DNA from 4 places in the Saccharopolyspora sp. NPDC049357 genome. Region 2 is predicted to be linked to each of the others. Evidence: riboswitches for the same ligand, from Rfam matches in the RefSeq annotation. Region 2 holds a riboswitch; each other region holds the start of a gene.
What was found. A riboswitch is a leader RNA that binds a small molecule or an ion and turns the genes downstream of it on or off. The one in region 2 is predicted to bind cobalamin.
Positions count from the first base shown of each region.

Region 1: it holds a riboswitch for cobalamin, as region 2 does, so the genes downstream of both, AB0J91_RS31040 (ribonucleoside-diphosphate reductase subunit alpha) here and AB0J91_RS17465 (ABC transporter substrate-binding protein) in region 2, are expected to answer to the same signal.
Region 3: it holds a riboswitch for cobalamin, as region 2 does, so the genes downstream of both, metE (5-methyltetrahydropteroyltriglutamate--homocysteine S-methyltransferase) here and AB0J91_RS17465 (ABC transporter substrate-binding protein) in region 2, are expected to answer to the same signal.
Region 4: it holds a riboswitch for cobalamin, as region 2 does, so the genes downstream of both, cobN (cobaltochelatase subunit CobN) here and AB0J91_RS17465 (ABC transporter substrate-binding protein) in region 2, are expected to answer to the same signal.

Region 1 is NZ_JBFAQJ010000060.1:23,480-28,174, forward strand. It holds gene AB0J91_RS31035 (ribonucleotide-diphosphate reductase subunit beta) at 1-202, opposite strand, end outside; gene AB0J91_RS31040 (ribonucleoside-diphosphate reductase subunit alpha) at 223-2,700, opposite strand; cobalamin riboswitch at 2,747-2,973, opposite strand; gene rox (rifampin monooxygenase) at 3,034-4,452, opposite strand; gene AB0J91_RS31050 (VOC family protein) at 4,600-4,695, opposite strand, start outside.
Region 2 is NZ_JBFAQJ010000018.1:113,195-117,889, reverse strand. It holds gene AB0J91_RS17470 (iron chelate uptake ABC transporter family permease subunit) at 1-721, opposite strand, end outside; gene AB0J91_RS17465 (ABC transporter substrate-binding protein) at 718-1,707, opposite strand; cobalamin riboswitch at 1,772-1,954, opposite strand; gene AB0J91_RS17460 (SDR family oxidoreductase) at 2,071-2,214, opposite strand; partial or broken gene AB0J91_RS17455 (SDR family oxidoreductase) at 2,336-2,842, opposite strand; gene AB0J91_RS17450 (iron-siderophore ABC transporter substrate-binding protein) at 3,063-4,061, shown strand; gene AB0J91_RS17445 (MSMEG_1061 family FMN-dependent PPOX-type flavoprotein) at 4,097-4,687, shown strand; gene AB0J91_RS17440 (MFS transporter) at 4,671-4,695, opposite strand, start outside.
Region 3 is NZ_JBFAQJ010000060.1:17,141-21,835, reverse strand. It holds gene metE (5-methyltetrahydropteroyltriglutamate--homocysteine S-methyltransferase) at 1-1,617, opposite strand, end outside; cobalamin riboswitch at 1,747-1,998, opposite strand; gene AB0J91_RS31025 (VOC family protein) at 2,103-2,870, opposite strand; gene AB0J91_RS31020 (helix-turn-helix domain-containing protein) at 2,976-3,983, opposite strand; gene AB0J91_RS31015 (helix-turn-helix transcriptional regulator) at 4,000-4,695, opposite strand, start outside.
Region 4 is NZ_JBFAQJ010000021.1:80,708-85,402, reverse strand. It holds gene AB0J91_RS19010 (bifunctional 4-hydroxy-2-oxoglutarate aldolase/2-dehydro-3-deoxy-phosphogluconate aldolase) at 1-292, shown strand, start outside; gene AB0J91_RS19005 (D-isomer specific 2-hydroxyacid dehydrogenase family protein) at 337-1,248, shown strand; cobalamin riboswitch at 1,538-1,657, shown strand; gene cobN (cobaltochelatase subunit CobN) at 1,706-4,695, shown strand, end outside.

The DNA.
Region 1 (4,695 bases), on a different contig from region 2:
ACAGCGCGATGTCGGCCTGCATCGACACCTCGGTGGGCATCCAGTGGTTGTTGCAACCCGCGAGGTACTTGTCCCAGGCCCAGCCGTACTTCAGCGGCAGCAGCTGATTGACGTCCGCCCGGGAGTTGATCATCGCCTTCTCGGAGACGTCGACCCGCCCGCCGTCGCGGTCGATGGTGCCGAGTCCGGTGGTGGTGCTCATGAGCTCCTTCTCCTGGGGGATCACTGGCAGGCCTCGCAATCGGGGTCCTCGACCGAACAGGCGGCGGCGGGGACCGCGTTGAGCTTGCCGTCGGTACCGCGCAGCGTGGACTTCTCCACGTGGGTCGCGCTGGACGAGCGCAGGTAGTAGGTCGTCTTGAGGCCCTTGCGCCAGGCCAGCCGGTAGAGCTCGTCGAGCTTGCGCCCGCTGGGCGTGGCCAGGTACAGGTTCAGCGACTGCGCCTGGTCGATCCACTTCTGCCTGCGGGCCGCGGCCTCGACCAGCCAGTGCGGCTCGATCTCGAACGCGGTGGCGTAGCGGGCTTTGAGCTCGTCCGGGACGCGGTCGATCGGCCCGAGCGACCCGTCGTAGAACTTCAGGTCCGCCACCATCGCCTCGTCCCACAGCCCGGCCCGCTTGAGGTCGGCCACCAGGTGCGGGTTGACGACGGTGAAGTCGCCGGACATGTTCGACTTGACGAACAGGTTGCGGTACAGCGGCTCGATGGACTGGCCGACACCGCAGATGTTGGCGATGGTCGCGGTCGGCGCGATGGCCATCACGTTGGAGTTGCGCATCCCGTTGCCGCGAACCCGCTCCCGCAGCGAGGACCAGTCCAGCGTCGAGCTCCGGTTCAGATCCGCACTCCCGCGCGCTTCCTGAACGAACTCCTGGGAATCGATGGGCAGGATTCCCCGGCTCCACAGCGAGCCCTCGAACGAGGCGTAGCGCCCGCGCTCCTCGGCGAGTCGGCTGGACGCGTCGATGGCGTGGTAGCTGATCTCCTCCATGCTGCGGTCGGCGAACTCCACCGCGTCATCGGAGGACATCGGGATCCGCAGCTTCAGCAGGGCGTCGGAGAAGCCCATCAGCCCCAGCCCCACCGGCCGGTGCCGGCTGTTGGAGCGCTCGGCCTCGGGGATCGTGTAGAAGTTGATGTCGATGACGTTGTCCAGCATCCGCACGGCCGTGCGCACGGTCGCGGCGAGCCGGTCGCGGTCCAGGCCGTCGGCGGTGACGTGCCGGGCCAGGTTCACCGACCCCAGGTTGCACACCGCGACCTCGTCGGCGGCGGTGTTCAGGGTGATCTCGGTGCAGAGGTTCGACGAGTGCACCACACCGGTGTGCTGCTGCGGCGAGCGCAGGTTGCACGGGTCCTTGAAGGTGATCCACGGGTGCCCGGTCTCGAACAGCATGGTCAGCATCCGCCGCCACAGCTCCACCGCCCGGACCCGCCGGAACACGCGGATCTCGCCGCGATCGGCCGCGGCCTCGTAGGCCCGGTAGCGCTCGGCGAACGCCGAACCGTAGAGGTCGTGCAGGTCGGGCGTCTCGTCCGGGGAGAACAGCGTCCAGGACTCGTCGGCCTCGACGCGGCGCAGGAACTCGTCGGGCACCCAGTTCGCGGTGTTCATGTCGTGGGTGCGCCTGCGGTCGTCACCGGTGTTCTTGCGCAGGTCCAGGAACTCCTCGACATCGATGTGCCAGGTCTCCAGGTACGCGCACACCGCGCCCTTGCGCTTGCCGCCCTGGTTGACCGCGACCGCCGTGTCGTTGGCGATCTTCAGGAACGGGACCACGCCCTGGGACTCGCCGTTGGTGCCGTGGATGTGAGCGCCGATGCCGCGCACCGGGGTCCAGTCGTTGCCCAGCCCGCCGGAGTACTTGGCCAGCAGCGCGTTGTTCCGGTACGAGCTGAAGATCGACTGGAGGTCGTCGTCCACAGTGGTCAGGAAGCACGACGACAGCTGCGGGCGGGTGGTGCCGGAGTTGAACAGCGTCGGTGTGGAGCACATGAAGTCGAACGACGACAGCAGCCGGTAGAACTCGATGGCACGCGCATCGCGGTCGTCCTCGCGCAGCGCCAGGCCCATCGCCACCCGCATGAAGAACGCCTGCGGCAGCTCGAACCGGATGCCGTCGTGGTGCAGGAAGTACCGGTCGTAGAGCGTTTGCAGCCCCAGGAAGTCGAAGGCGAGATCGCGCTCGGCGTCCAGCGCCGCGCCCAGCCGGGACAGGTCGAAGCGGGCCAGCTCCGGGTCGAGCCGGCCCAGCTCGATGCCCCGCCGCACGTAGTCGGTGAAGTAGGACGCGTAGCGGTCGCGCATCTGCTCCTGGTCGGTCTGCTGCGGTGTACCAGCCAGGTGGCTCAGCGCTTCGCCGCGCAGCTTGTCCAGCAGCAGTCGAGCGGTGACCAGGGAGTAGTTCGGCTCGGACTCCACCAGCGTGCGCGCCGACATGATCAGCGCCTCGCCGAGTTCGGCGTCGCCGATGCCGGGGTAGACGTTGCGCTCGACCTCGGTGAGCACCGCCGACGGGTCCACGTCGGCGAGTCCCGCGCAGGACTGCTCGACCACAGTGGACACGCGGCCGCCGGTGAGCGGAATGGGTTCGGACAGTGCGGTGTCGGTCACCGGGACTCTCTCCTCGCGAGCTCGGAAGGCATGCCCGGAACCGGTGGCGACAGCACGCGAGGACGCGACGGAAGCGAAGACCATCGCATGTCCGCGTGGACCCTCCCGCGAGGTCCCGGACGGCGCGCACGGGCGTGCGCGCGCCGATGGCAGGTCTTCGGACTCACGGGCGTCCGGTCTCGGGGATTCGCAAGACCGGTCCTACTGGCCGTCGCTTCCCGGACGCGTGGCGTCCAGTGCGTGATGACGGCGGTCGTTCCCGTTCACCGCTGCGGGGCAGTCCCGGATTCGCACCGGGTTCCCTGTTGCCACACCGGACCCGCGCGGGCCCGGTGAACCACCAGCGAGCGACACTCTACATCTTGGGTCTGACTCTTCCACCAACACCAACATGGGCGTGTCGGAGGGAGAAATGAGTCACTTCCCGAACCACCTCGACAGGTGGGGGAGGAGGTCTCCCTGATCGTCCCCGACCCAGGCCACGTGACCGTCCGGGCGCAGCAGAACGGCGGGCGCGTCGAGATCCGCGCCGACGTCGACGACGTGATCGACCCGGTCGTCCCAGCCCTCGACCGAGAGCTCCCCGGTCCGGTCGAGCAGCAGTCCGCGTCCCGTTCGCGTCAGCTCGTAGAGGCGGCCTCGCTCCAGGTTGACATCGCGCATGCGCCTGCCGATCAGGTCGTGGTCCCCGCCGAAGTCGTAGCGCACGTCGAGCGCGATGATCTTCTCGGTCAGGTGCCGGTTGACCTCGTCGAAGTCCATCAGCTCCGACACCAGCCGCCGCACCGCCCGCGCGCCCGGCTCGGTGGACATCAGCTGCATCTGCGCGCGCGTGTTGTCCAGGACGGCGGCGGCCACCGGATGCCGTTCGTCCTGGTAGCTGTCGAGCAGGTCCGCCGGTGCCCACCCGGCGACCTCCGCGGCGAGCTTCCAACCGAGGTTGAACGCGTCCTGGAGACCGAGGTTCAGCCCCTGGCCCCCGACCGGAGGGTGGATGTGCGCGGCATCGCCTGCGAGCAGCACGCGGCCCGCGCGGTAGCGCTCGGCCTGCCGGGTCGCGTCGCCGATGCGGGCGAGGCGGCGAGGGGAGTGCGCGCCGAAGTCGGTGCCCGCGATCGCTTCGAGCCGGCCGGTGAGCTCCCCGAGCGTCGGCGGCGCCGAACGGTCCTCGGCCACACCGGCGGCCGGCACGACGACCCGGCACCACTCGCCGTCGAGAGGACCGACGCCGAAGCGCTTCTGGGTCTTGCGAACCTCGTTCGTCACGGCGGCCATGGTCTCCCGCGACGCGGTCATCTTCATCTCGCCGAGCAGCGTGTCCACCCTGGACGGCTCGCCGGGGAACCCGATGCCGCACAGCTTGCGCACGGTGCTGCGACCGCCGTCGCAGCCGACGAGGTAGCGCGCCCGCAACCGCGTGCCATCCGCGAGCTCGGCGGTCACCCCGTCCTCGTCCTGATCGAGTCCGACCAGGTCACAGCCCCGCCGGACCTCGACGTCGAGCTCGGCGGCCCGCTCGGCCAGCAGCCGTTCGGTCGTGGTCTGCGGGATGCCCAGCACGTAGCCGTGCGCGGTGTCCAAGCGCTCGGGCGCGGGCTTGGAGATGGCGGCGAAGAAACCGCCGAGCGGGTACTTCGTCCCCTCGGCCAGGAACCGCTCCAGCAGGCCCCGCTGGTCCAGGACCTCGATGCTGCGCACGTGCAGCCCCAACGCCCGCACGAAGTCCGTCGGCGCCGCGGCCTTGTCCAGCACGACCACGCCCACCCCGTGCAGCCGCAGCTCCGCCGCCAGCATCAGACCGGTCGGACCGGCACCGGCGACAACAACGTCGATCATCTCTCAACCCCCGGTCACACCGTGCGGCGAAGTCGGCATCTTCGCAGCTCACGGCTTCAGATCGGAGATTCTGCGGCATGCCAGGGGGCTTGCCGCAAGCCCCCTGGTGCGCTATACGTTGAGTACGGGGGAAACGACGCCGACGCGTCATCGGGCCTGGAACAGCTCCACCACGTTGCCCGAGGGGTCTCGCAGCAGGACCTGCTGACCGCCCGGACCGCTGATGACGTCATTGCGGAAATC
Region 2 (4,695 bases):
TGACGTGAACGCCCAGCGCCGCGGCCGTGTCCTGCCCCAGCGCGAAGGCGTCCAGCGCCCCGGCCCGCGCCAGGCACAGCAGCAGGCAGACCGCGCACACCGCGCCCGAGACCGCCACGTCGTTCCAGCGGGCGCCGGAGAGCGAACCGAGCAGCCAGAACAGCACGCCCCGGGTCTGCTCGGCGTCCGCCGAGGTGATCACGACGAACGACGTCAGGGCCGAGAACAGCTGCGTCCCGGCGACACCGGCCAGCACCACGTGCGTCGTGGTGCCACCGGCCACCGCGCCCAAGGTCATCACCAGCGCGAACGCGACCAGGGCACCGGCGAAGGCGCCCGCGGTCAAGCCGATCGCGCCCGCGCCCAACCCGAGGATCACCACCAGCACCGCGCCGGTCGAGGCACCCGCTGACACGCCCAGCAGGAAGGGGTCGGCGAGCGGGTTGCGCAGCAACGACTGCAACACCGCGCCGCACACCCCGAGCCCGGCGCCGCAGATCGCCGCGAGGACCGCGCGCGGCAACCGCAGCTGCCAGACGATGCCCTGCCCGATCCGCGACACGTCGGTCTCGCCCAGGCCCAGCCGCGCGCCCACCACGCCGGCCACGTCGGCCACCGACAGCGGAGCCGGACCGAGCGTGACCGCCACGGCGATCGACAGCAGCAGCAGCGGAATCCCGGCCAGCACGATCAGCGAGGAGGGCAGGCGCCCGGTCCTCAACGCCGCTCCAGCTCGGCCAACCGGTCGGCGAGCCGTTCGATCCCGGTGATCGTGCGCATGCTGATGTTCATCTCTGTGCCGGTCATGCTCATCCACCGGCTCTCGCCGACGGCGGGCAACCGTGACATCGCGGGGTCGGTGCGCAGGAATTCCTGCTTGGCGGCGAGGGAATCGCCTTCGCCGTCGCGGGTGAGGTCGCCGAGCACCAGCAGGTCGGGGTCGCGGGCGAGCACGTCCTCCCACGACACCTGCGGCCACATCGAGCGCACGTCGTCGTAGGCGTTGCGCACCCCGAGGGTGCGGGTCATGATCGCCGGAGAGCCGGTCGAGCCTGCCACGTAGGGGGATTCGGTGCGGGCGAACCAGAACAGCACCGACGTGTCCCGGTGGGCGACGGCCTTGCGCTGGGCGTCGGCCACCCGTTGCCGCAGTTGCGCCACCAGCGCTTCGCCGCGCTGCGGGACGTCGAAGATCGTGGCGATCTCCTGCACCTCGCGGTAGATGTCGTCGAGCTCGACCGGCTCGGCGAGCGGTGCTTCCTCGGGCAGGCAGTTGGAGGGGGAGAGGTAGGTGGGGACTCCGAGCTCGGCGAAGCGCTCTCGCGAGGCCACGCCCTCATCGGTGAACACCGCCTGGTAGGCGCCCAGCACCACGTCGGGCTCGGTGGCCAGCACCGATTCGAACGACGGGTTGTTGTCGGAAAGCCGCGGCACCCGAGCGTTCTCGGCGGCCAGCGACGGATCGACCGGATCGGTCCAGGTCGCGGTGCCCACCATCCGGTCCGCCAGCCCCAGGGCCAGCATGATCTCGGTGGTCGACTGGTTGAGGCTCACCGCGCGGCGCGGCGGTTCGGACACCGAGACGTGCCCGTCGCAGTTGGGCAGCGACACCCGAGGCGGAGCCGACTCCGTCGCGGGTGCGTTGCAGGCGGCGAGGGCGGTGGCGCAGAGCAGCATCAAGCCCGTGCGCGTCCAGCGTAAGAACACGTTGTGCGGAAATCCTCACCCCAGGCCCATTCGCGAGACCTGGTCGGCCGATTCCCGGAGCCGGGTGCGGATCCGGGGAGCCGGCAGGTCTTCGGGCTCGGGCTCCACCGGGCGAGCCGCCTTCCCGGATCGAGTGCGATCCAGTGGCTCGGGCTCGCCCGTCACCCCTACCGCTGCGCGTCAGCTCCGGCTTCCGACCGGATTCCCATCGGCCACACGTGGCACGACCGGCTCGCGATCGAGTCTAACCGGCGGGGGTGCGGTCGATCCGGCGGCCGTTGCGACGAATCGCCTCGGTCTCCCGAATCTCCCGCACGTCGCGCTGTTGACCAGCGACGAGTCCGCGCGGAACTCCACCGTGGACTACTGGTGCGTGCCGCCGTCGACGCGGATCTCGGTGCCGGTGATGAAGGCGCCGTCGTCGGAGGCGAGCATCGCGACCACGCCGGCCACGTGCTCCGGCGGTGCGAAGCCGCTGCCGAGGGCGGGGGAGAGCTTGGTGAACAGGTCCCAGTCGGTGTCGGCGGGCAGCTTGTCCGCGGTGGTCTCGGTGATGCCGCTGCGAATCCCCCCCGGGCACCAGCGACACCGCGCGCAGGCCCTGCTTGGCGTACTCCAGGGCGATGCTGTGGGTGAACGACTGGATGCCGCCCTTGCTCGCGGCGTAGGCGGCCATGTACGGGTGCGCGAAGTTCGCCGAGGTCGAACTGAAGTTGATCACCACGCCGCTGCCGGTCTCCAGCAGCGCGGGTAACGCCGCGCGGGTGACCAAGAAGGTGCCGGTGAGGTTGACCGCGAGGATTCGGTTCCACAGCTCCAGCGAGCACTCGTGCGTGTGCGCGCTGTGCAGCGTCCCCGCGGCGTTGACCAGCACGTCCAGCCCGCCCAGCTGCTCGGCCGCGGCCGGTACCGTCGCGTCGACGGCGTCCTCCTGGGAGATGTCCAGCGGCAGGGTGCCCAGCCGGTCGCAGGTGCCGGCCTCGGCCGCGCGCCGCGAGGTCTCCTTCAGCCCGGTCTCGTCGATGTCGGTGGTCAGCACTCTGGCGCCCTCGTCGAGCAGGCGCAGCGCGCTGGCCTGCCCGATCCCCGACGCTCCACCTGTCACGAGCACGCGCTTGCCGTTGAGCCTGTCCATCGCGATCGCGTCCTTCCGCACCCTCGAACGCCCCGACCGGGCCTTCGTGAGGCTCAACGCACGACGCGGCCGGAAGTTGCTCACCAACCGGGGCGGGGCGGTCGATCGTCCGGTGTGGACGAATGTGACGAACGTCGGTCACAGCGGGTGGATCTCGGGCTGGACGTCACACGGAGCGTTAGTTAGGTTAGGCGCACTTAACTCGCTGCGAGGTGTGGAAATGCGCTGGATGCGGACCCTGGGGCTGATCATGGCAGTCCTGCTGGGAATCGCCCTGACCGGCTGCGGCGCGGCCGGTCCCGAGAACGACGAGCCCGCCGCCGGATCGGCGGACGGCCAGTTCCCGGTCACCCTCAAGACCGCGTTCGGTGACGTCACCGTTCCGGAGCGTCCCCAGCGGGTCGTCGCGCTGGGATGGGGCGACGCCGAAACCGCGCTGAGCCTCGGGGTGCAACCCGTCGGTGCCGCCGACTGGCTGCCGGTGGGTGGCGACGGCGTCCCGCCGTGGATCCCCGCCGACAAGCGCTACGCCACACCGCCGAAGATGCTCGGCACCATGGAGGTCGACATGGAGGCCGTCGCGGCGCTCCAGCCCGACCTGATCCTCGACACCCGCGGCAGCGGCGACAAGGAGCGCTACAACCTGCTCAACCGGCTCGGCGTTCCGGTGGTGAGCATCCCGCCGGGCGGTGAGAGCTACCTGACCACCTGGGACCAGCAGCTGGACATGGTGGGCAAGGCGCTGGGCAGGTCCGCCGAAGCAGCTCAGCAGAAGGCCGGCCTGGAGGCCAAGTTCCAGCAGGCCGCCGCCGCGCACCCGCAGTTCGCGGGCAAGACCGTGGCCGTCGGCGCCAAGATGGTCGGCTCCTACGGCGCTTACGTCAACGGCGGTTCGCGCCTGGAGTTCATGGAGCGGCTGGGCTTCCGCCAGTCACCGGCCGTGCAGGTGGTCGCCGGGGACAACTTCTTCGTCAGCGTCTCGCCCGAGCGCATGGACCTGTTCAACGCCGACCTGACCGTGATGTTCCCGATCGGCCTGTCCGCCGTCGAGGTCGACAAGGACCAGATGTTCCAGTCGGTGCCGTCGGTCCGCGAACGCCGCGCCGTCGTGCTGCACGACGAGCAGGCCGTGCAGGCGTTCTCGGCGGGCACCGCCGCGGGCATGTCCTACGCGGTCGATAAGGTCGTGCCGTTGATCGCGCAGGCCCAGGCGGGCTGAGCCCGCGTCGCATCGCTGATCAGGAGAACTAATCCGTGCCCTCGTGGGATCCGAGTGAGGCCGAGCAGGTCACCTCCGAAGCGCAACTCCGCGAGGTCGTCGAACCGCCGCACCCGGAGATCGCCGAGAAGGTGGTCTCCGGGATCGACGGCGTCAGCCGCCGCTTCATCGAGCGGTCGCGGTTGTTCTTCGTGGCCACCGCGGGCGAGGATGCGAGGATCGACGTCTCGCCGCGCGGTGACACCGCCCGCAGCGTCGTGGTCTTCGACGACGGCAAGACGCTGGCCTACGCCGAACGGCCCGGCAACCGGCGCATGGACGGGCTGCACAACCTGCTGCGGAACCCGCAGGTGGGAATGCTGTTCCTGATCCCCGGCGTCAACCACGTGCTGCGGGTCAACGGCACCGCCACCATCGTGCGGGCCGCGCCGTTCATGGCCGACCTCGCGCTCAAGGGCGTGCCCCCGGCGCTGGCCGTGGTCGTCGATGTCGAGGAGCTGTTCGTGCACTGCGGCCGGGCGCTGCTCAAATCCGGGGCCTGGCGGCCCGACACCTGGCCGGAGGGCGAGCAGCCCGGGGTCATGGCGCTCTACGAATCCCAGCAGGCGCTCAAGCCTCGGGTGTGACGTTGCGA
Region 3 (4,695 bases), on a different contig from region 2:
CTCGACCGTCATCGGTTCCGGACGCCGCACGTCGCCGAACAGGATCGGTGGCCGCACGCACCGGGAGCCGTAGGACTGCACCCACCCGTTGTCGGTGGCGGCGAAACCGTCGAGCTGCTCGGCGAAGTACTGCACCATGTCGTTGCGCTCGGGCTCGCCGTGCACCAGCACGTCCAGGCCGATGTCCTCCTGCAGCGCGATGACGCGTTCGACCTCGTCGCGCATCCGCTGCCGGTAGGTGGCCGCGTCGATGCGCCCGGCGCGCAGCGCGGCCCGCGCCTTGCGGACGTCGGTCGTCTGCGGGAACGATCCGATCGTGGTGGTCGGCAGCGGCGGCAGGCGAAGCGACTTCTGCTGCGCTTCTGCCCGTTTCGCGTAATCGGTGCGCCGGGAGTCCTGCGGGCGCAGCGCGTCGAGTCGCGCGCGAACGCGGTTGTCGCGCACCCGCTCCGCCCGGGCCCGGTCGGCCACCGCCGCTCGCGCCTCGACGAGCTCGCTCTCGACGACGTCGCGGCCTTCGCGCAGCGCCCGCCCGAGGGTGACGACCTCGCGGACCTTCTGCGCCGCGAAGGACAGCCACGGCTTGACCTGCGGATCGAGCGTGGTCTCCGCGTCGACGTCGTAGGGCACGTGCAGCAGCGAGCAGGACGTGCCGATGCCCACCTCGCCGGCCGAGCCGAGCAGCGTCGCCGCCGCGGTCATGCACCGGTCGAGGTCGGCGCGCCAGATGTTGCGGCCGTCGATCACCCCCGCGACCAGAGTCTTGTCGCGCAACCCGGGCGTGGCGGCAACTCGGTCCTGAGCGGACGGATCGGTGACCAGGTCCAGCGCGATGCCCTCGATCGGCGCGGCGGCGAGCACGCCGAGCGCGTCACCGGGATCGCCGAAGTAGCAGGCGGTGAGGATCGCGGGGCGTTCGGCGAGGTCGCCTAGGCGCCGGTAGGTGTTGCGCAACGCGTCGAGCTCCTGCGGCGTGCGGTCGGCGGCCAGCGCGGGCTCGTCGAGCTGCACCCACTGCGCACCGGCCCGGTGGAGTTCGCCGAGCAGCTGCTCGTAGGCGTCGGTGAGTTCGGCGAGCTTGTCCAGCGGGTCGAAGTCCTCTTCGGACGGTTTGGACAGCAGCAGGAACGTCAGCGGCCCCACCAGCACCGGCCGGGTCTCCACCCCGAGCTTGCGCGCCTCCCGGAACTGCTCGACAGCGGTGCGGTCGGTGAGCGAGAAGCTCGTGTCCGGGCCGATTTCGGGGACCAGGTAGTGGTAGTTGGTGTCGAACCACTTCGTCATCTCCAGCGGGGGCACGGCCTCGGTGCCGCGCGCCATCGCGAAGTAGGTGTCCAACGCGCCGAGGCCCAGCTCGGCGTAGCGGCGCGGGACGGCGCCGAAGGCGACGGCGGTGTCCAGGACGTGGTCGTAGTAGGAGAACGTGTTGCCCGGCACCGAGTCGAGGCCTGCTTCGGCCAGACCTCGCCAGGTGTCCTCCCGCAGCCGACGCGCGACCTCCCGCAGGTCCGCCTCGCCGCTGCGGCCCGCCCAGTAGGACTCCAGGGCGCGCTTGAGCTCCCGGTTCGGGCCGATCCGGGGATGTCCGAGTACGGTGGATCCGATCTTGCTGGTCAACGCTCTCTCCTCGCGAGCTCGACGTGGTCGGTCGAGGACTTCGCGGCAGGCACGCGCCGACCAGCGGACGCACGTCGCCCGCTGATCGTCCGCCAGGTCCTCCCGCGAGACCTCGGACCAGCGCGCACCGTCGGTGCGCGCGCCGGTGGCAGGTCTTCGGACTCGCGGGCAGCCGGCCTCGGGGAGGTCCCGGTGGAACCTCGCGCATCAAGACCGGACCTACTGGCCGTCGCTTCCCGGACGCGTGACGCCCAGTGCTCATGACGGCGGTCGTTCCCGCTCACCGCTGCGGGGCAGTCCCGGATTCGCACCGGGTTCCCTCTTGCCTCGTCCGATCGCGCTCACCGCTCGACCGGACGAACCACCAGCACCCTCAGGCTAACCATCCACGGGCACGAGACAACCCCGCGCGGCGTCCGGCCGGGTCCCCATCACGGCTCTGAGCTCGTGTTCGACACCCGGAGGAGATCCCGATCACGGAGCGGTCAGCCGGCCTTGGCGGAACCGATGGTGAAGGGCGTGCCGAACGGGTCCTTGACCTCGGCGATGCGGCCGTAGGCCATGTCGTAGGGGGGCTGGACAACGCCGCCCGCGTCGGTGGCTCGTCGTGCGGTGGCGTCGGTGTCCTCGACCATGAACAGCGTGCCCCAGGACGAAGCGGTGGCGGACGGGTCGCCGAGGATGCCGCCGATCTCGTGGCCGTCGGGTCGGCGCAGGAACGTGAAGTCACCTTCGCCGAGGTGCCCCTCGCTGTCCAGGCTGAAGCCGAAGACCTTCGGGTAGAACTCCCGCGCCGGACCCGGGTCCGGGGTGACGAGATCGTTGCGCAGCAAGGTGTTCGGCTCGTTGACGAGGCGGGATCCGATGTGCTTGTTGCCGTGCCAGAGCCCGAACTGCCCGCCTACCGGGTCCTTGAGGATCGCCATCCGCCCCTTGTCCATCACGTCCATGGGCGGGGTGATCACCTGGCCGTCGGCGGCCTCCGCCTTGGACACGGTGCCGGCGACGTCATCGGTGGCGAAGTAGACGTTCCACCAGAACTCGGTCGCCTCGAGGTCGTGGTTGGGCATGAGCGCGGCGACTTCCCTGCCCCGGACCAGGCACATCGTGTAGCGGCCCATCTCCTCGGGCCCCACGTCGAACTCCCACCCGAAAACGGCGCCGTAGAAGTCCATCGCACGATTGAGATCGGGGATCCCCAGATCGATCCACGCGGGCGTCCCGTTGGGCTGCACCGCATCCACTTCCGCCATGACTCCTCCTCAGCTGCCGGGGAACTGCCACGACGGTAACCAGCGGCCCTGACAAATCGCCCACCGAAGCACGGGAGAGTGTCACCCCGGTGCACAGAGGAATTCTCAGGTTTTGATGGGGGACCAGGCTCGCAGCCACGTGTCGGGGTTGCTGAGGTCCGGGGTGGCGGTCGCGTTGCGCACGACCGGAACGCGCATCAGCATCCCGAAGTTGTCCGGATCGGCGATCCGGTGCTCGAGGCGCTCGTGGTTGCGCTCGCGCAGCTCGGGGTCGGTGAGGCAGCGGACCGCGCCGAACCCGCCCCGGGTGAACACACCGCTGCACAAGGTCAGGCTGCGCCGCACGTTGTAGGGGTTGGGGAAGCGCGCCAGCATGCCCACGTCCTCGATCAGCCGGTCGTCGTGCAACGTCGGCCGGTACTGCCGGGATTCCTCGGCGACCTCGAAGACCTCCCCGTGCCCGAGGTCGTCGACCTCGACCTGGCGCACCGGCAGCCCGAAGCGCACCTGACGCCGCATCGGGTTCATCGCCGGACTTCCCAGCAGCACCAGGTGCGCCTGCAGGTCGTGCGGGTCGATGCGGCGGGCGATGTCGAACCGCACGTCCGACGCGGGGTTCAGCGCGCGGACGTGCCCGTAGAGCTCGATCAACGAGTCACCGTCGGCGTAGGAGGACATCCCGATGTAGTTGCGCCGCTCGGGCGAAGCCAGCGGCGAGAGGTTCCGGGCGGGAACGCGCCCGGTGAGGATGCGCACCGGGCCGCCGTCGGGGAACCGCCAGAAGTCCGAGAACCCCTGCGCCGACGTGGACTCCTCCGCGTGGGACCGCAGCGCGTCCAGCTCCTCCTTGAGCTTCGCGCGGAGCCGGCGCTCCTGTTCGGTGAGCGAGGCCGGTGAGGGGAGTTTCCCGTTCCTCGCCGGGTTCTCGGCCGCGAAGAAGGTCGCGTAGTCGCCGAGCCGGGGCGGCGGCGGCACCTTCACCCCGCCTTCCCACTGCGAGACGCTGGAGACCGCCACGCCGAGGACCCGCGCCAACTTCCCCTGGGTCAGGCCGTGCCCCTGGCGCAGTTGCCGCAGCCGTGCGCCGAGACCGGACCGCTGCGCACTCACCATCGCCGCCTCCTCGTGATCAGGTCTTCGGTCGCCACTCGTAGAGCCGGTTCGCCGGGTTCTGCAGGTCGGGTGTGCCGGTCACGTGCCGCATCACCGGAACCCGCATCAGCACCCCGAAGCGGTCGAGGTCCTCGACCTCGTCGTGGAGGTAGGCGAGGTTGCGGTCCTTGGCCTGCGGATCGGTCAGGCAGCGCACCGCGCCGAACCCTCCCCTGGTGAACACGCCGCTGCAGAAGGTCAGCGTGCGGCGAATGTTGTTCGGGTTCGGGATCCGGGCGAGCATTCCGACGTCCTCGACGAGCTGATCGCCTCGGAAGCCGGGTTTGAGCCTGTGCTCGCCGTCGATTTCGAACACCGAACCGTCGGGGACGTCCTCGTCGGGGACCTGCCGGACCGGCCACTCGGCGGTCAGCCACTCCACCCACGGGTTGGCCGCGCCGCTGCCCAGGAACACCAGGTGGGCGCGCAGGTCGTCGTCGCCGAGGTTCTCGAGCCGGATCTCCACCTCGGAACGCGGGTTGGCCGCGCGCACCGTCCCGAACAGCTCCACCGCGGCGTCGAGGTCCGCGCAGCGGGCCAGCGACAGGAAGTTCGGCTCGCTGGGAGTGCCCAGCGGCGACCAGTGCTTCTCGCTGAGCCCGCCGGTGACGATGAGGACCGGCCCCCCGTCGGGGAAGTGCCAGAAGTCCTGGCCCGCTTCGGCTTCCGCGGG
Region 4 (4,695 bases), on a different contig from region 2:
CGCCGAACTCGACCTGCCGCACGTGCCCGGCGTGGCCACGCCCAGCGAGGTCCAGCAGGCCCTGCGCCTCGGGTTGTCGTGGGTGAAGGCCTTTCCCGCCGCTGAGCTGGGCAGCAGCTGGTTCCGCGCGATGAAGGGCCCGTTCCCCTCGCTGCGCGTGGTGGCCACCGGAGGGATGAACGCCCGCAACGCTCCGGAGTTCTTGGGGGCCGGAGCGGACGTGGTCGCGGTCGGTTCGGCGCTGGAGGACGAGACCCAGCTGCCCGCGCTGGCGCAGCTCATCGAGGGCTGACGTCTTCCGGGGACGAGTTCGCAGTACGTGAGAGAGGAAGAGTCGTGAAGGTCCACGTTGGTCCGGTCGCCCAGCCCGAGCTGGAAGCCGCCGTGGTGGCGGCCGGTGCTGAGCTGAGCTCGGCGGAGGAGGCGAACGCGCTGGTCTGGTTCGGCGGGGAACCGAGCCGGTTCGGCGAGTACGACCGCCCGGACCTGCAATGGGTGCAGCTGCCATCGGCAGGCATCGAATCTTGGGTGGCCTCCGGCGCGCTGCGCGAGGACCTGACCTTCACCTCGGCCGCGGGCACCTTCGCCCAGACCGTCGCCGAGCACACCCTCGGCCTGATGCTCGCCGGTGCGCGGCAGCTGGCCGCGATGGCGCGGGCCACCACGTGGCAGCGTCCCGAGGGCATGCGCAGCCTCGCCGGCTCGACCGTCGGCATCATCGGCGCCGGTGGGATCGGCAAGGCGCTGATCGAGATGCTGCGTCCCTTCGCCGTCCGGGTGCTGGCGGTGAACCGCTCCGGCAAGCCGGTGCTGGGCGCCGAGCGGACCTGGCCGTCCGAGGACGCCGACGGGGTGCGCGAGGTGCTCGCGGAGTCGGACTTCGTGGTGGTGGCGGCTCCGGCGACCTCGGCGACCTCGAAGCTCATCGACGCCGCCGCGTTGCGCGCGATGAAGTCCGACGGGTGGCTGATCAACATCGCGCGGGGCTCCCTGGTCGACACCGAGGCGTTGGTCGAGGCCCTGGACGCGGGCCGGATCGGCGGTGCCGCGCTCGACGTCACCGACCCGGAACCGCTGCCCGAAGGGCACCCGCTGTTCACCCACCCGCGCGCGCTGATCTCCCCGCACACCGCCAACCCGCCGTCACTGCAGATGCCGGCCCTGGCACGCAGGGTCGAGGAGAACGTCCGCCGCCACATCGCAGGACAACCACTCCTCGGCCTGGTGGATGTGAACGCGGGTTACTGAAGGCTCGATCGACTCCTCTTGCTTGGCGGTGCGGGTAGCGGAACCTGAGCGGCTCTCTGGCTCCGGGATCCGAGACTTGTGTATGTCCAACACGGCGCTACGGCTGTCCTCACCAGAGAGCCGCTCAGAACCCGCGGCGGTGCCGGTTGATCGGGTGGGGTAGTGAGAAAGCACCTTCGGTGCTTGCCTGACGACCGTGGTGAAGGAGATCTTTCTCGCGAAATCGTCCGTTGGGTGGTGGGTGATCCTCCTGTCGATAGGATGGCTGCGCCAGTACGGCGGTGACGTGGAGGAACCCGGTGTGAGGCCGGGGCGGTCGCGCCACTGTGACCGGGGAGCGGCCCCGACAGCCACGGCCTGCGCAGGGCGGGAAGGCGGGGCGCCGCGAGGATCCGGGAGCCAGGAACTCCTGCCGCCGTGACCCCCGCCGGGGCGCGCACCCCGAGAGAGGATCACCGTGAGCGAGCCTGCCCGCGACGCCCGAGTTCTGCTGCTGTCCACTGCGGACACCGACCTGCTGGCCGCCCGTGCCGCCGAGGCCGACTACCGCGTCGCCAACCCCTCCCGCGTGGCCGCCGAGGACGTTCCGGCGCTGCTCGACGGCGTTGACGTCGTCGTGGTCCGGCTGCTGGGCGGCCGCCGCGCCTGGGAGGAGGGCCTGGACGCGGTGCTGGCGTCGGGGCTGCCGACCGTGGCGCTGGGTGGTGAGGCCACCCCGGACGCCGAGCTGATGACGCTGTCCACGGTGCCCGCCGGTGTGTCCACCCAGGCCCTGGCCTACCTGGTGGAAGGCGGCCCGGAGAACCTCGCCCAGCTGGCGCACTTCCTGTCGGACACGGTGCTGCTGACCGGCACCGGGTTCACCGAACCGCAGTCGATGCCGGAGTTCGGCCTGCACGGCGAGCGCGAGCACGACCCGTCGCGCCCGACGATCGGCGTCGTCTTCTACCGGGCGCACGCGCTGGCGGCCAACACCGCGTTCGTCGACACCCTCGCCGACCAGGTCGAATCCGCCGGCGCCAACGTGGTGCCGGTGTTCTGCGGCTCGCTGCGCGGGCTGTCCGACGCCGCCGGTCTGCGCGAACTGCTGGGCGGGTGCGACGCGCTGATCGCCACCGTGCTCGCCGCGGGAGGTGCGGTCGCCGCCGACGCCAGCGCGGGCGGTGACGAGGACTCCTGGGACGCCGGTGCGCTGGCCGAGCTCGACATCCCGGTGCTGCAGGGCCTGTGCCTGACCACCAGCCGCGCGGTGTGGTCCGACAGCGACGCGTCGCTGTCGCCGATGGACGCCGCGATGCAGGTCGCCGTGCCGGAGTTCGACGGCCGGTTGATCAGCGTGCCGTTCTCCTTCAAGGAGGAGGGCCCGGAGGGCATCCCGGTCTACGTCGCCGACCCCGAGCGCGCGGCCCGCGTGGCCTCCACCGCCGTGTCGCTGGCGCGGCTGCGGCACGTGGACAACTCCGCCAAGCGCCTCGGCGTGGTGCTCTCCTCCTACCCGACCAAGCACTCCCGCGTCGGCAACGCCGTCGGCCTGGACACCCCCGCCTCGGCGGTCGTGCTGCTGAGCGCGCTGGAGGACGCCGGGTACGACCTCGGCGGTCTGGACGTGACCGGCCTGGACGGCGACACCCTGATCCACCGGCTGATCTCCGCAGGTGGCCACGACGTGGAGTGGCTGACCGAGGAGCAGATGTCCGAGGCCGCGATCCGCGTCCCGACGACCCGCTACCGCGAGTGGTTCGACGCCTTGCCCGAAGAGCTGCGGGCGTCGATGACCGAGCACTGGGGCGCCCCTCCCGGCAGCCTCTACGTCGACGACGAGGGCCACATCTACGTCGCCGCGCTGCGCTTCGGCAACGTGGTGATCCTGATCCAGCCGCCGCGCGGTTTCGGCGAGAACCCGATCGCGATCTACCACGACCCGGACCTGCCGCCCTCGCACCAGTACCTGGCGGCCTACCGCTGGCTGGCCGAGGAGTTCGGCGCGCACGCGGTGATCCACCTGGGCAAGCACGGCACCCTGGAGTGGCTGCCGGGCAAGGGCCTGGGGCTGGCAGCGGACTGCGCGCCGGACGCGGTGCTGGGCGACATGCCGTTCGTGTACCCGTTCATCGTCAACGACCCGGGCGAGGGCACCCAGGCCAAGCGGCGCGGCCACGCGACCGTGGTGGACCACATGATCCCGCCGATGGCCCGCGCCGACGCCTACGGCGACATCGCCAAGCTGGAGCAGCTGCTCGACGAGTACGCGCTGGTCACCGACCTGGACCCGGAGAAGAAGCCGGCGCTGCGCAACCAGATCTGGGAGCTGGTCACCCACGCCGAGCTGCACCACGACCTGCACCAGGAGGGCCAGCCGGACGCGGAGTCCTTCGACGACTTCGTGATGCACATCGACGGCTACCTGTGCGAGATCAAGGACGTGCAGATCCGCGACGGTCTGCACATCCTCGGCCGCGCGCCGCGCGACGAGGAGCTGGTCAACGACGTGCTGGCGATCCTGCGCGCCAAGCAGGTCTTCGGCGGCAAGGTCGGCGCGCTGCCCGGCCTGCGCTCCGCGCTGTCGGACCACTTCGGACTCGACGAGCAGGCGCTGCTGGCCGAACCCGGTGCCCGCGCGGACGTTCCGGCCGAGCTGACCGAGCTCGTCGAGGGGCCGTCGGCTTCGGCGTCGGACGCGGTGGACCTGGTGGAGTCGTTGGCGCGCAAGCTGATCCAGGCGCTGGCCGACACCGGCTGGGACTCCGAGCGCGCCGAGCAGGTCGTCACCGACGTGATCGGCACCGGCGTCGCCGACGTCGTGCGGGTGCTGCGGTTCGCCTGCGTCGAGCTGGTGCCGCGACTGGCCCGCACCACCGAGGAGGTCGAGCACGTGCTGCACGCGCTCAACGGTGGTTTCGTGCCCGCCGGCCCGTCCGGGTCGCCGACCCGCGGGTTGATCTCGGTGCTGCCCACCGGCCGCAACTTCTACTCGGTGGACCCCAAGGCCATCCCGTCGCGCAACGCCTTCGACGTCGGTTCCGCGCTCGCCGATTCGCTGATCACCCGGCACGTCGCCGACACCGGTGAGAACCCGCGCTCGGTCGGCCTGACGGTGTGGGGCACCTCGGCGATGCGGACCCAGGGCGATGACATCGCCGAGATCCTCTGGCTGCTGGGCTGCCGCCCGAAGTGGGACGACGCCTCGCGGCGGGTCACCGGCTTCGAGGTGGTGCCGGTCGCCGAGCTGGGCCGGCCGCGCATCGACGTCGTGGTGCGCATCTCCGGGTTCTTCCGCGACGCGTTCCCGCACGTCGTCTCGCTGATCGACGACGCGGTGCAGACCGTGGCCAAGCTCGACGAGCCCGACGAGGACAACTACGTCGCCGCCCACTACCGCGCGGACGTCGACGAGCACGGCGACGACCGCCGGGCCTCGACCCGCATCTTCGGTTCGAAGCCGGGCGC